DNA from 2 places in the Nonomuraea sp. NPDC050790 genome. Region 2 is predicted to be linked to the other one. Evidence: riboswitches for the same ligand, from Rfam matches in the RefSeq annotation. Region 2 holds a riboswitch; the other holds the start of a gene.
What was found. Region 2 has a riboswitch for thiamine pyrophosphate ahead of ACIBEJ_RS39725 (TenA family protein). Riboswitches for the same ligand answer to the same signal wherever they lie in the genome.
Positions count from the first base shown of each region.

Region 1: it holds a riboswitch for thiamine pyrophosphate, as region 2 does, so the genes downstream of both, thiO (glycine oxidase ThiO) here and ACIBEJ_RS39725 (TenA family protein) in region 2, are expected to answer to the same signal.

Region 1 is NZ_JBITGF010000005.1:501,104-508,684, reverse strand. Features, by position in the region: gene pknB (Stk1 family PASTA domain-containing Ser/Thr kinase) at 1-1,361, opposite strand, end outside; gene ACIBEJ_RS27575 (thiazole synthase) at 1,443-2,198, opposite strand; gene thiS (sulfur carrier protein ThiS) at 2,191-2,391, opposite strand; gene thiO (glycine oxidase ThiO) at 2,425-3,537, opposite strand; TPP riboswitch at 3,528-3,644, opposite strand; gene ACIBEJ_RS27560 (NAD(P)/FAD-dependent oxidoreductase) at 3,704-4,858, shown strand; gene ACIBEJ_RS27555 (Rv2175c family DNA-binding protein) at 4,889-5,263, shown strand; gene thiE (thiamine phosphate synthase) at 5,241-5,885, shown strand; gene ACIBEJ_RS27545 (polyprenyl synthetase family protein) at 6,042-7,094, opposite strand; gene metF (methylenetetrahydrofolate reductase [NAD(P)H]) at 7,165-7,581, shown strand, end outside.
Region 2 is NZ_JBITGF010000009.1:202,932-210,512, forward strand. Features, by position in the region: gene ACIBEJ_RS39705 (hypothetical protein) at 1-152, opposite strand, end outside; gene ACIBEJ_RS39710 (zinc-binding dehydrogenase) at 230-1,195, opposite strand; gene ACIBEJ_RS39715 (TetR/AcrR family transcriptional regulator C-terminal domain-containing protein) at 1,214-1,861, opposite strand; gene ACIBEJ_RS39720 (hypothetical protein) at 1,927-2,433, shown strand; gene ACIBEJ_RS39725 (TenA family protein) at 2,414-3,085, opposite strand; TPP riboswitch at 3,073-3,167, opposite strand; gene ACIBEJ_RS39730 (MFS transporter) at 3,136-4,290, opposite strand; gene ACIBEJ_RS39735 (MarR family winged helix-turn-helix transcriptional regulator) at 4,406-4,909, shown strand; gene ACIBEJ_RS39740 (prolyl oligopeptidase family serine peptidase) at 4,960-6,855, shown strand; gene ACIBEJ_RS39745 (hypothetical protein) at 6,928-7,419, shown strand; gene ACIBEJ_RS39750 (hypothetical protein) at 7,419-7,581, shown strand, end outside.

The DNA.
Region 1 (7,581 bases), on a different contig from region 2:
CGCAGCCCCGCCGCGGCGATCGCGGCGCGCGCGTCGGCCTCCGTCATGCCCTGGGTCTTGGGTACGGCCACGCGCTTGGGCCCCAGCGACGGCACGATCGTCACCGTCGAGCCCTCGGCCAGTTCGGACCCGGCGACGGGATCGACGCTGAGCACGACGCCCTTGCCGTACTTCTCGTCGTGACGGCCCTCGGCGGGCTTGACGACGAAGCCCATGCCCTGGGCCCTCTTGATGGCGACGTCGACGTTCTCCCCGATGAGCGTGGGGACCTTGACGTAACGGGTCTGCGAGAAGTACGCGCCGGTCAGCGCGATCGCGGCGACCATCACGGCCGCCAGCCCGATCAGGAACCAGCTCGGCCTGGCCCCCTTGCCGCGCGCGGCGCGCGGCGGACTGGCGGGCGGCGGCGCGGTGGGCAGGTCGGCGCGCGGCTGGATGAGCGTGTGGTGCGGCGGCACCTGCTGCGGGCCCGACATGCGGGCATGCGCCCCGGTGTGCGGAGGGATGCTCTGCCGCGGCAGCATCCGGTGGGCGTCGACGGCGGCCACGAGCATCGCGGTCGCGTCGGCCGGGCGGTCCTGCGGGTCGCGGGCGGTGGCGTGGGTGACCAGCGTGTCGATGAGCGGCGGCGTCTCGTGCACCAGCGACGACGGCGGCGGCACACTGTCGTGGACGTGCCGGTAGGCCACCGACATGGGCGTCTCGCCGTCGTAGGGCTGCTGCCCGGTGACCAGCTCGAACAGCATGATGCCCGCGGCGTAGACGTCGCTGCGCACGTCGGCGCCGCCGGTCGTCACCTGCTCGGGCGACATGTAACCGATCGTGCCGATCATCACGCCGGTGCGGGTCTGGTTGGTGGCCTCGATGGCGCGGGCCAGGCCGAAGTCGACGACCTTGACCCGGCCGTCGTCGGTGAGCAGGACGTTCTCCGGCTTGACGTCGCGGTGGACCATCCCGCTCTGGTGGGCGGCGCCGAGCGCGGCCAGCACCGGGATCATGATCTCCAGGGCCTCGCGGGCCGGCAGCCTGCCCCGCTCGCGCAGGATGTCGCGCAGGGTCTTGCCCGGCACGTACTCCATCGACAGGTAGACGACGTCGCCGTCGGTGCCCTGGTCGAAGACGTGCACCACGTTGGGATGCGACAGGCTGGCCACGGACTTGGCCTCGCCGATGAACCTGCGCACGAACGCCGGGTCCTCGGCGAGCGAGCGGTGCATGACCTTCAGCGCGACCGTGCGGTCCAGCCTGACGTCGAGCGCCAGGTAGACGGTCGCCATCCCGCCCCGGGCGATCCGGGACTCGATGCGATAGCGCCCGTCGAGCAGTCGCCCGACGAGAGGGTCCGCGGTCGTCGTGTCCACGCGGCCGAGTTTACGGTCGTTTTGCCACTGGAGGGGCCTGACCATCCGAAACCGATGCCATTACGTGGCACTCCGTCGTCACTAAGGGTGCATGGGCGAGGACGCTTCAGCATACCGGCGGCGGGGGATCCGCCCGGCCTGGCGCGCCATCCGGCCCGCCTGGACGGCCGACCTCATCGCGGCGGCCATCAGGTCGGGCCGCTGCGCCCTGGTGACGGCGGTGGCCAGGAGCACCGCGTCGCAGCCCAGCTCCATCGCGAGGGCGGCGTCGCTGGCCGTGCCGATCCCGGCGTCCAGGATGACCGGCACCGAGGCGGCCTCGACGATGAGCTCGATGTTGTGCGGGTTGCGGATGCCGAGCCCCGAGCCGATGGGCGCGCCGAGCGGCATGACCGCCGCGCAGCCGGCCTGTTCGAGCCGCCGGGCCAGCGCGGGGTCGTCGCCGATGTAGGGCAGCACCACGAACCCGTCGGCGACCAGCCGCTCCGCCGCGTCGAAGGTCTCGATCGGGTCGGGCAGCAGCGTGCGCTCGTCGGCGATGACCTCCAGCTTGACCCAGTTGGTGCCGAGCGCCTCGCGGGCGAGCCTCGCGGTCAGCACGGCCTCGCCCGCCGTGAAGCACCCGGCGGTGTTGGGCAGCACCTTGATGCCGCGCTCGCGCAGCACGTCGAGCACGGAGCCGGGCGCGGACGGGTCGAGCCGCCGCATCGCCACCGTGGTCAGCTCGGTGCCCGAGGCGGCCAGCGCCTGGTCGAGCACCTCCAGCGAGGGGGCGCCGCCGGTGCCCATGATGAGGCGGGAGGCGAATTTCTCCCCGCCGATGATCAGCTCATCCACCCTGCACCGCCGTGAGCACCTCGACCCGGTCGAGCTCGGCCAGCGCCGTGGTCTCCCACGAGCCGCGCGTGACCACCTCGTCGTTCACGGCCACCGCGACGCCCGTGGTGGCCGTCGTCAGCGTCCGTACGGCCTGCGCCACCGTGGTCCCGTGGGGCACCTCATGGGCGGCCCCGTTGATCGTCACATTCATGAAATATCCCCCTTCGGGATGAAAAATGCCTGTTCAGGCGGCGAACCGGCCGGGAGCACACAACGGCGCCAGCTCTTCCTCCTCGCCCGTCAACAGGGCGGCCGTCAGCGGGGCCAGCAGCACCCCGCCGCGATGGTGCCCGGTGGCCAGCAGCAGCCCCGGCTCGCCGCCGGGACCGATGAGGGGCAGGTTGTCCGGCGTGCCGGGACGCAGCCCCGCCACCACCTCCGCCAGTTCGAGCTCGGTCACCCCCGGCACCAGCTCGCGGGCGTCGCGCAGCAGCTCGTACACCCCGCCCGCGGTCACCCGGGTGTCGAACCCCAGCTCCTCCTGCGTGGCCCCCACGACCAGCTCTCCGTCGCCGCGCGGCACCAGGTAGACGGGCAGCCCGTGCACCATGCCGCGCACGCACCTGCCCAGCAGCGGCCGCGGCGAGCGCAGGCGCAGGATCTGCCCCTTCACCGGCCGCACCGGCACCTCGGCCAGCGCGCCGCTCCACGCCCCCGCCGCCAGCACCACCCGCTCCGCGCGCAGCTCCTCCGGGTACGGCCCGCCGCCCGCCTCACCCGGGCCCAGCCGTACCCCCTGGACGCCCTCATCGCCCCGCAGCAGCTCGCGCACGCGCGCCCGCACCATCGGGACCCCGAGGCGCTCCAGAGCGGCCAGGAGCGCGGCGGCGACCCTGCGCGGGTCCACCCAGGCGTCGCCGGGCGCCAGGAGCCCGCCGCGCACCGACGGCGCGAGCATGGGCTCCAGGCGGCGGCATTCGCGCCCGCTGAGCCGCTCGACCCGGAGCCCCAGCTTCTCCATGAAGGCCGCGGTCTCCTCCAGGGCCGCCAGGTCGTCGGCGCCGAAGGCCACGTCGAGCGTGCCGTCGGCGCGGTAGTCGAGGGCACCGGAGCCGAGGCCCGCCTCGGCGGCCAGTTCCGCGGCGAACGCGGGCCAGCGCGCGAGGGAGGCCGCGCCCAGGCGCAGCAGCGGTTCCTCGGTGAAGGTGACCTCGCTGACCGGCGCGAGCATCCCCGCGGCGGCATGGGTGGCGCCGGAGACGGGCGCCGGGTCGACGACGGTGACGGGCCGTCCCGAGCGGGCCAGGCGCCAGGCCGCGCTCAGCCCGACGACGCCCCCGCCCACGATCACGTCCATGATCCGCTCCCTACGCCGGCATGATCCGGATCAGGTGTCTTACGGTCGAAGGCCCGATGAAGCCTTCCTCTCAGTCCGGTTAAGGCCGGACTCCCGCGCGTCTTACGGCCCCCACCCTACGGCCTCGCCCGGCACACCCGCGAATGACCCCGGTATCGTCGGAACCGTGGATCACGTCGTGGTGGTGGGAGCCGGCCTGGCCGGAGTGCGCAGCGTCGAGTCGCTGCGCGGGCGCGGGTTCGAGGGAAGGGTCACCCTCCTCGGCGAGGAGCGGCACCGGCCATACGACCGTCCACCGCTGTCGAAGGCGGTCCTGCTCGGCACGAGCGACGACAGCTTCGTCGACACCGACCTGGCCGCGCTGCGCGTCGACTTCCGTCCCGGCGTCGCCGCGAAGTCCCTGCGCGAGGGCCTGGTGGAGACCACCGAGGGCGAGCTGCCCTACGACGGCCTGGTGATCGCCACCGGCTCCGAGCCGATCCGGCTGCCGGGGGAGGGCCCCCAGCTCGTGCTGCGCACGCTCGACGACGCCCACGTGCTGCGCGCCGCCCTGGTGCCCGGCGCGCACGTCGTGGTGGCGGGCGCGGGCTGGATCGGCGCCGAGGTGGCGACCGCGGCGCGCAAGGCGGGCTGCGAGGTCACCGTGATCGAGGCCGCCGCGACGCCGCTCTCGCACGCGATCGGCGAGATGGGCGCGCTCACCCTGCCCTGGTACGAGGGCGTGGACCTGCGCCTGGACACGATGGTCAGCGAGGTCGTCGAGGGCGGCGTGGAGCTGGTCGGCGGCGAGTTCGTGCCCGCGCACGTCGTGGTCTCCGGCATCGGCGCCCGCCCGGTCCTGGAATGGCTCGCCGACGCCGACATCGACCTGCACAACGGCGTCGTCACCGACGAGCACCTGCGCACGTCGCTGCCCGGCGTGGTGGCCGTCGGCGACTGCGCCAACTGGTGGTCACGCCGCTTCCAGACCCGGATGCGCGTCGAACACTGGGACACCGCGCTCAACGCCCCCGACGTCGCCGCCGCCACCCTGATGGGGGAGAAGGCCGTCTACGACCCGGTGCCGTACTTCTGGTCGGAGCAGTTCGGCCACATGCTGCAGTACGCCGGCTACCACCGCGCCGGCGCCCGCGTCGTCCACCGCGAGGGGCCCAAGTGGTCGGCGGTGTGGCTGACCTCGGAGGACCGGATCACCGCCGTCCTGGCCGCCGACCGGCCCCGCGACCTCGTGCAGGGCCGTCGTCTCATCGAAGCCGGCGCCCGTCTTGATGTGGAACGCCTGGTAGATCCGGATGTCGCCCTACGGGATTGTGTTGTTTGAGCAAGCGCGGCATGTGGTAGTTGTGGTTTCGTGACGCTTTCTGTTGCACAGATCGACCGGGAGACCGACCAGCTCGTCAGCGAGTGGCTCACTCTCCCCGAAGTGGCCGCGCGCATGGATCTCACGATCGGACGGGCCAAGCAGCTCCTCAAAGACCACAAGCTCCTCGGCGTACGGCGAGGCAGCGGCGGGCCCCAGGTGCCCGCGGTCTTCCTCGACGGAAAGGAAGTGATGAAGGGCCTGCCCGGCACGCTCACCGTGCTGCAGGACGCCGGCTACGACGAAGTCGAAGCCCTGCGCTGGCTCTTCACCCCAGACGAATCACTGCCGGGATCGCCCGTCGACGCGATCAAGGCCGGTCGGCACACGGAGGTCAAGCGGCGTGCCCAGGCCCTCGGTTTCTGAGGCCCGCCTCTACCTCTGCACCGACGGGCGGCGAGGACGCGGCGACCTGGCCGACTTCCTCGACGCCGTGCTGGCCAACGGCGTGGACATCGTCCAGTTGCGGGAGAAGGGACTCGAGGCGCGCGAAGAGCTCGCGCTGCTCGAGGTCTTCCGCGACGCCTGCGACCGGCACGGCAAGCTGCTCGCCGTCAACGACCGGGCCGACGTCGCCTTCGCGGCCCGCCCAGACGTGCTCCACCTGGGGCAGGACGACCTTCCCGTGACGGTCGCGCGAGAGATCCTCGGCGACGACATCGTCATCGGACGGTCCACCCACTCCGCCGCGGAGGCTTCCGCCGCCGCGGTGGAGCCGGGCGTCGACTACTACTGCTGCGGCCCGATCTGGCCGACGCCGACCAAGCCGGGACGCCACGCGCCCGGACCCGCGCTGCTGCGGCACGCGGCGGCGCTCGGCACGGACCGGCCGTGGTTCGGCATCGGCGGCATCGACCTGGACAACCTCGACGAGGTGCTCTCCTACGGGGTGCGCCGGGCCGTGGTCGTCCGCGCCGTCACCGAGGCCGACGACCCGGGCGCCGCGGCGGCCGAGTTCGCCAAGCGCCTGGCCGGCGCGGCTTCCTGACGCGGTAGGGCTTGGGGCCGAGACCGTACGCGGTGCGGCTGTCTGCCGAGGGATCGGCGGGCAGCCGCACGCGCCGCCGAGGCCGACGTCGCCCCAAGCCGTCTCCGCCCGTACCGACCGTGTGTGGTCGCCGATCAGCGCCCGGGTCGCGAAAGGTCAGGACTTGCGGGTGGTGGCGGCGACGGCCAGCCCGTCCAGCGCCGCCCGCGCCTCCTGCGTGATCGGGGCCCTGGCCAGCGCCGCGAGCGCCTCGTCCAGGTAGGACGCGATCAGGTCCTCGCACTCCTGCAGCGCCCCAGTGTCGTCGATGATGCCGCGCAGCGTCGCCACGCCCTGCTCGTCGAGCGCCGGGTCGCCCAGCAGGCGGCGGACGATCTGGGCGTCGTCGGAGGCCGCCGCTGCCAGCGTCCTGGCCACCAGCATCGTCCGCTTGCCCTCGCGCAGGTCGTCGCCGGCCGGCTTGCCCGTCTGCGCCGGGTCGCCGAACACGCCCAGGATGTCGTCGCGCAACTGGAAGGCGATGCCGACGCGCCGGCCGTACTCGACGCAGAGCTCGTCGATCCACGGCTCCACGCTGCCGGCCGCGAGCACGAGCCCGAGCCGCAGCGGCTGCTCCACCGAGTACTTGCCGCTCTTGTACAGCGCCACCCGCAGCGCCGAGTCGAAGGAGTTCTCGCCGTGGGCCTGCTCCAGCAGGTCGAGGTACTGGCCGCACATCAGCTCGGTGCGCATGTGGTCGTGCAGCGGCTGCGCGGCCGCCAGCGAGCGCGGCGGCAGCCCGCTGGTGCGCCACATCTCGCCCGACCAGATGAGCAGCAGGTTGCCCAGCAGGATCGCCGCGCCCTCGCCGAACTGCTCGGCCGCGCCGTGCCAGCCCGCCTTCTCGTGCAGCGCCTGGAAGCGGCGGTGCGCGGACGGCATGCCGCGGCGCAGATCGCTCTTGTCCATGACGTCGTCGTGGACCAGCGCGCTGGCCTGCAGCAGCTCCAGCGAGGCCGCCGCGGCGAAGATGCCGGGACCGTCCTCGCCGCCCGCGCCGCGCCAGCCCCAGTAGCAGAACGCCGGACGCAGCCGCTTGCCCCCCGACAGCAGGTCGTTCGCCGCCGCCAGCAGCGGCTCCAGGTCGGGATCGCCGAGGGCAGGCTCCTGCCGGCCGACGAACTGCCTGAGCGAACGGTCCACCTGCTGGCGCAGGGCGTCAGTGGTCATGCTCATGAGACTAACGGGCGGTGGACCAGGCTTCGATCTCCGCTCGATCCGCGGGCGGTAACCTTGGTCCATGGCGCTTGGTCGACCCTCCATCCTGCCCGATCGTGTTCCCACCGTGCGCGAGCTGCTCGCCTCTGGTGGGCGGTCGTTCTCCTTCGAGTTCTTCCCGCCGAAGACCGACGAGGGCGAGCGGCAGCTGTGGCGAGCCATCCGCGAGCTGGAGTCGCTCCGTCCCACCTTCGTCTCCGTGACGTACGGCGCGGGCGGCACCACCCGCGACCGCACCGTCGACATCGTCGAACGCGTCGCCCACGAGACCACGCTCACCCCGGTGGCGCACTTCACCGCCGTCAACCACTCCGTGCGCGAGCTGCGCCACCTGGTGGGCCGCTTCGCCGACGCCGGGGTGCGCAACATCCTGGCCGTGCGCGGCGACCCGCCCGGCGACCCGACCGCCGAATGGGTCCAGCACCCGGAAGGCGTCCAG
Region 2 (7,581 bases):
ACCGACAGTCTCCTGGGGGTGAGTTTCAGGACGAAGCCGGGGCCCACGGCCCTGACCTGGTGCGCGTTCTCCTTGACGGTCAACCCCGGGGCGCCCGGCTGAGCGGGGAGCGCCAGTGCGGTGAGCAGGGTGACGGCGATCCGTAAGACCATGGGTCCTCCCTCGCGACCCGTTCAGCGTACTCGTCACCGCCTGGCCGTTCCATGCCGTTGTGCCCCCGGGGCCGACCTCAGCGGACCAGCAGCAGTGACTTGCCGACCGTGGCGCGTTCGGCGAGGGAGGTGTGGGCGTCAGCGGCGCGCTCCAGCGGGAACGTGGCGCCGATGCGCGGCGTCATGACGCCCTTCGCGGCCCGATCGAGCGCCTCGGCCAGCATCTCGCGGACCTTGTCCTGCGGCGGCGGGCCCGACTCCAGCGCGTTGTGCACGCGCACGCGGCGCCGCTCGGCGACTTCCGGGTCGATCCGGGCGAAGTCCCCGCCGGAGCTGCCGTAGGAGATGAACCGCCCGCCGTCCGCGGCCGCCTCGAAGGCAGCGAGGCCGAGCTCCCCGCCGACGCCGTCGAAGACGAGGTCGGCGCCGCCGGTGGCCGCGCGCACACGCTGCTGCCAGCCCTCTTCGGAGTAGTCGACGACGACCTCGGCGCCCTGCTCGCGGGCCAGGTCCAGCTTGCGCTCGCCCCGCGCCGCGGCGGCCACCCTGGCTCCGGCGTCGCGGGCCAGTTGTACCAGGAGCGATCCCGCCCCGCCGGACGCCGCGGTGACCAGGACCCACTCGCCCTTCCTGATCGCGCCGTGCCCGGCCAGCATCAGCGCCGTCACCCCGTCATGCAGGACGGCCGCCGCCTCCCGGAACCCCAGCTTGTCCGGCATCGCGACCACCTCGCCGGCCGAGGCGACGATCCGCTCGGCGTAGCCCGTGGACGACCTGGCCACCACCCGCCGTCCGACCCAGGCCGGATCGACGCCGTCGCCGACGGCCGAGACCACGCCCGCGCCGCCACCGCCCGGCACGTAGGGCACCTCGCGCGGGAACCAGTCGCCGCCCCAACCGGCGCGCAGCAGGGTGTCCAGGTAGATGACGTCGGCGACGGCCAGGTCCACGACCATCTCGCCCGCGCCGGGGACGGGGTCGGGCACCTCGACGGGCGTCAGGACATCGGGGCCGCCGAACTCTCGCACATGAATCGCTCTCATGCCCCCTACCCTTCAACCTCAAGCGAGCTTGAGGTCAAGCCCGTCGAGCAGCGCCGCCAGACCGAACTCGAAGAGATCGCCACCGGTGGGGTGATCGGGCTGGAGGCGGGCCCGCAGGCGAGGGAAGCTCCGGGCGATCTCGACCATGTCCGCCTCCGCCCGGCTCATCCGCTTCTCCTCGTCGGCGCCCGCGCGGCGTACCTTCGCGCGCAGGGCGGACTCGGCCGCCTCTCCCTGGGCCGCGCCGAGCACGAACATCAGGACCGAGGCGGCGGCCTGGTCCGCCTGCGCACCCTCGAATCCGGCCGACTCGTAGACGGCCAGGCAGTGGTCGTCGTAGCGGGCCTTGTTGGGGCCGTAGACGACGTGGGTGCTCATGGCGGGGATCAGCCAGAAGTGGCGCACGACCATCCGGTGGGCGCCGCGGGCGAGTTCGGCGGCGGCCTCGCGCCAGCCCGTGACCGCCGGGTCGGGCAGCCCGATCTCGCCGAAAACGTGGTCGGCGGCCAGCTCGACCAGCCGATCCTTGTTCTCGACGTGGTAGTACATGGCGGTCGCGGCCGAGTCGAGCTGGACACCGAGCCGCCGCATGTTCAGACCGGCCACGCCCTCGGCGTCCAGGACCTCGACGGCGGCCAGGACGATCTGCTCCTTGGTGAGCGACATGACGCCACCCTATTGCACTTTGTTCAACTCATCGGTTTTACTAAGTTCAAATCGAGGAGGCACACATGAGAACCCGTATCGCCGCAGTGATCCAGTTGCTCACCGCGGTCCCGTTCCTGCTGGGGATCTACACCGTGACCAGGTACGGCGCCGCCGCCCAGCGGGCCGCAGAGGCCGAGATGGGCCGCCAGGGCAAGTCCGTGGAACTGCTGAGCGGCAACGGCATCAGCTTCGCCGGCAGCGAGGGCCTGGCGGTCGTGATCGTCGTGATCCTGGCGGCCCTGGCGCTGCTCAACCTGGCCGGCAGGCGGATCGGCCGGATCCTGTCCTGGATCTTCCAGCCGATCCTGCTCGTCCTCGGTCTCGTGATCATCCCCAGTCAGGTCTTCACGGCCAGGTTCCTGGAGCCCGTGCTCCCCGGCGTGGACGCGCACGCTCTGGTGGCGGCCGCCCTGGGCGCCATGCCTGCCTGGTCGACGGCCGTGAGCTGGGCCAAGTTGCTGCTCACGACCGTGGGGTCGATCGTCGTGGTGGTGCTTCTGATCCGGTCGGCTAGAGCCACTTCGCGGTAGGCCAGGTCTCCAGTTGCCAGGCGCTGTCCCAGAACATCCACTCGAACTCCGCCGCCTTCACGAAGGCCGCCCGCATCTGCTCCAGCAGCGCGGGGCCGGCCTCCCCGGCCAGGCGGTCGGTGATCTGCTTGGCCCGCGTCACCGACGCCGCGTAGGCGGGGTCGGCGTAGGTGGCGATCCAGGCGCGGTAGGGGTGGGTCTCGGAACTGCGGCCCACCAGCGCGGTGCCGACGTCCTCGTAGATCCAGAAGCAGGGCAGCACCGCCGCCGCCAGCACCGGGTAGGGGGCCGACAGCGCGGTGGCCTGGAGCCAGGAGGAGTAGCCGAGGGCCGTGGGCGAGGTGGGCACGCCGGTCAGGTCGGCGGCCGTCAGGCCGTACTGCTCGATGTAGCCCTCGTGGAGGGTGCGCTCGGCGGCGATGGCGTCGTGGGCGGCCTGCGACCAGAACGCCATCTCGTCCGGGTCGGCGGCCCTGACGGCGGCGGTGGCCAGGGCCTTGGCGAACGCCTCCAGGTAGCGGGCGTCCTGGACGATGTAGAAGGCGAAGCGCTCGCGGGAGAGCGTGCCGTCGCCCAGGGCGGTGTTGAACGGGTGCTCGTGGATGGCCCGCAGCAGGCCGGCGGTTTGGGTCCAGACGTCGTCGGTGAACACGACAGTCCCTTCGCTAGTCCGAACTAGATCAGGTTCGACGGGTTTCGATCTCAGCCCTTGGCGGGCACCCCGCGTCGCGCGCTCACAGTAACAGCCGCCAGTGCGGTGAGGCCCATCAGGAGGGCGCCGAACCACAGGGCCCCGGTGACGGCCAGGTTGTCGGCCACGATGCCGCCGAACGCGGCGCCGAAGGCGATGGCCAGGTTGAAGACGGTGGTGTTGAGGGCGGTCGCCGCCTCGGCCGAGGCGCCGGCGCCCTGGAGGATCCAGGTCTGCACGGCCACGGGGGCGCCGCCGTAGGCCAGGCCCCAGATGAGCAGGAGGATCGAGCCGGTCACGGGCGTGGTGCCGGCGAAGGGGAAGATCACCATGATCACGGCCAGGGTGGCGCTGAGCGTGACGACCCTGCGCCTGACGTTCCACGAGGAGCCGACGAAGGTGCCGACGACCCCGGCGACGCCGAAGCCGAGCAGGATCGGCCCGATCAGGTCGGCGGGCACGCCGGAGACGTCCTGCAGGATCGGGCTGATGAAGGTGAAGGCCGCGTACTGGCCGGCGACCACGAGGAACGTGGAGATGACGGCGGCGCGGACCACGGGGTTGGCGAACTGGCGGGGCAGTTCGCGCAGGCGGACGGGGGCGGTGGCGGGGATGCGCGGCAGCAGCCACAGCAGCGCGCCCACCACCAGCAGGGCCAGCACGCCGACGGCGGCGAAGGCGACCCGCCAGTCGGTGAGGCCGCCGATGAGCGTCCCGGCGGGGACGCCGAGCACGTTGGCCGCGGTCGCGCCGCCGAAGGCCAGCGAGGTGGCCCGCGGGACGTGGCGTTCCGGCACCAGCCGTACGGCGATGCCCGCCGCCAGCGCCCAGAACCCGCCGATCCCGATCCCCACCAGGAACCGCGAGGCCAGCATGACGGCGAAGTTCGGCGCCACCACGGAGACCGCGTTGGCCACGACCATCAGGCCGAGCAACCCGATCAGCACGGTACGCCGGTCGAGCCGCCCGATCGCCACCGGCAGCAGGGGCGCGGTGGCGGAGGCGACCAGGCCGGGCACGGTCACCATGAGCCCGGCGGCGCCCTCGGAGACGTTCAGCGACCCGCCGATGGCGGTGAGCAGGCCCACGGGCAACTGCTCCACCGTGACCATGGCGAAGGTGCCCACGGCCACGGCGGCCACGGCCAGCCATTCCTTCAGTGACACATCTTCTCGCGTGGCAATGGACACGCCGATCACCTCTCATTGATAATCTCAACGTTGAGATATCATCACCTTATTGTGTGAACGTCAAGTCTGTGAACGTTAAGAGGTTTCGCCCATGAGCGACGCGGTGGACATGCTGCTGGCCCAGTGGAAGAGGGAGCGCCCCGACATCGACCCCTCCCCGATGGGGATCATCGGCCGGATCTCCCGGCTCAGCCTGCTGTTCGGCGGCGAGCTCAAGGCGTTCTTCCAGGAGCACGGGCTGGAGCGGTGGGAGTTCGACGTGCTGGCCACGCTGCGCAGGTCCGGTGCGCCGTACGAGCTGAGCGCGGGGGAACTGCTCAAGGCGGCCATGGTCACCTCGGGCGCGATCACCAACAGGATCGACCGCATGGAGGCCAAGGATCTCGTCGAACGCGTCAGGGACAGCGGCGACCGCCGGTCGGTCCGCATCAGGCTCACGCCGCGCGGGCTGGAGACGGTTGACGGGCTCGTCGGCAAGCACGTGGACAACGAGGAGCGTCTGCTGGCCGCGCTCGGACCGGCCGAGCGCGAACAACTGGCCGGGCTGCTGCGCACCTTGCTGGAGTCGCTGGGAGACACCAGCCTGGTAGAATGACAACGAAGAAGGCCGCTTCCCGTGATCTCGGGGGCGGCCAAGCTGCGTTCATGACCTTTCTCAGCCAGCTTGCGCGCACCGAGCGGTTCACCCTCGGCCGGCCGTCCTCCTTCACCGTCTCCCCCGACGGCGCCACCGTCTTCTTCCTGCGTGACAGCAGCCTGTGGTCCCTTTCCCGAGGTGAGGAACACCTGGTCGCGGGGCCCGGCATCACCGCCTACGCGACCGACGACGACTGCGCGGTCCTCGCCTTCGAGCGGGACGGGCAGCTCCACACGGCCGGCGGCGCGCTGCCCGCGGCCGAGCCGGTGCGCGCGCCCAGGCCCGACCCCACCGGCCGCCGCGTCGCCTACGTCAGCGCGGGCGCGCTCCGGGTGATCGGCGTGGACGGCGCGGACGACCGGGCCGTGGCCGAGCCCGACGGTCCCGAGGTGACGTGGGGGCTGCCCGAGTACGTCGCGCCCGAGTCGATGGGGCGCACCGAGGGCTTCTGGTGGGCGCCCGACGGGCGGCGGCTGCTGGTGGCGCGGGTGGACACCACGCCCGTCCAGCGCTGGCACCTCGCCGATCCGTCCGATCCGTCCCGGCCGTCGCGCTCCTTCCCCTATCCGGCCGTCGGGACCGCCAACGCGGACGTGACGTTGTGGATCGTCGGGCTGGACGGGTCGCGGATCCGGGTGGCGGCCGACGACGAGTACCTGACCGCCGCGGGCTGGGACGCGCACGGGCCCTTCGCGGCCGTGCAGAGCCGCGACCAGCGCCGGGTCCGCGTCCTCGCCGTCGATCCCGAGACCGGGCGGACGGAGCTCCTGGCCGAGCAGCGTGACGACGCGTGGGTGACGCTGGTGCCGGGGCTGCCGCGCCGTACCGGGAAGGGGGTGTTGCTCACCAGCGCCGACCGCGACGACACCCGCACCCTCCTGTACGGCGGGCGGCCCGTCACCCCGCCCGGCCTGCAACTGCTGGCGGTGCGGTCGGTGGACGGCGAGAGCGTCCTGTTCACCGCCACCGACGAGCCCACCGAGACCCAGTTGTGGTCCTACGACCCCGACACCGGCCTGGAGAAGCTCGGCCAGGCCGGGCTCGACGACACCGCGCGCGGCGGCACCACGGTGATCGGCGCCCGGCTCCGCCCGAGCGGCGAGGAGATCGTCTCGCACGCCGAGCGGCCGGTGCTCGACCTCAGGATGCGCATGCTCAGGCTGGGCCCGCGCGAGCTGCGGGCGGCGCTGTTCCTGCCGTCCTGGTACCAGCCCGAGGACGGGCCGCTGCCGGTCCTCATGGACCCGTACGGCGGGCCGGCCATCCGCAAGGCGACCGCGGAGCCGTTCTGGGCCAGCTACGTCTCGCAGTGGTTCGCCGAGCAGGGCTACGCGGTGCTCGCGGTGGACGGCAGGGGCACGCCGGGCCGTGGACCGGCGTGGGAGCGCGCGGTATACCTCGACCTCGCCCAGCCCGTGCTCAACGACCAGGTCGAGGGCCTGCACGCGGCGGCGGAGCTGGAGCCCGCGCTCGACCTGGGCCGGGTGGCGATCAGGGGCTGGTCGTTCGGCGGTTTCCTGTCGCTGGTGGCGGTGCTGCGCAGGCCGGACGTCTTCCACGCGGCGATCGCCGGCGCCCCCGTCACCGACCAGCGCATGTACGACACCCACTGGCGCGAGCGCCACCTCGGCCAGCCGGACGAGCACCCGGCGGCCTACGACCGCTCCTCCCCGCTGCTGGAGGCCGAGCGGCTGAGCCGGCCGCTGCTGCTGATCCACGGGCTGGCCGACGACAACGTGGTGGCCGCGCACACGCTGCGCTTCTCCGCCGCGCTGCTGGAGGCCGGACGCCCGCACGAGGTGCTGCCGCTGACCCGCGCGGGGCACCGCCCGACGGCCGAGTTCCTGCTCACGCACCAGCTCGACTTCCTGCGCCGGTCGCTGCGCGCGGAAGCTCGTCGTTGATCGGAAATTGTCGGACTGGTCGGGTAAATTCCCGTTCACTGATCGACCGATACCAATCTTGGAGGTCGTCCTTTGAACGCGGACAGACCCGCGTGGGAGCAGCTCAGCGCGTTGCGGGTGGTGTCACCCATCCAGCCGCGCAAGCTGGCTAAAGTGCCCTTCGTCGAGATGGCGGAGGGCCGGCTGCAGGGTGTGGTCTCCAGCGGTTCCGACATCGAGCGGGTGTACGTCTCCTCGATCACCGCCGGGACCCACGGCTACAACTGCAGCACCAACAACAACCGGCCGTGCGGCGGGCTGCGCGGGGCGCCGTGCAAGCACCTGCGCTCGCTGGTCGACGAGGCCGTCCTGCAGTACGGCCTTGAGCAGGTCGCCCGCTACCTTCGCGTCGACGCGGAGGACGCGGGCGAGCTGCTGCGCAACCTGGACGGCGGGCACGAGTCCATCCCCGCCGCCGTGGTCTTCAGCCGCTTCCTGCGGCACCTGGCCTACCTCGAACTGCCGTCGACCGGCGAGCCGGTCGCCGAGATGCACTGGTTCCCCTCGCTCGGGGCGGTGCGCTGATGCTCGCCACCCAGCTCGCGGCGCTGCGCGAGGGCGCCCACGCCGGGCTCGACGAGGCGCTCGGCCTGGTGGCCGGCTTCGACGACGCGCTGGCCAACGGCCTGGCCCGGCTGGGCGAGGAGCGCGCCGAGGCGGTGACCGCGCTCGCCGGAGCCGTCGGCG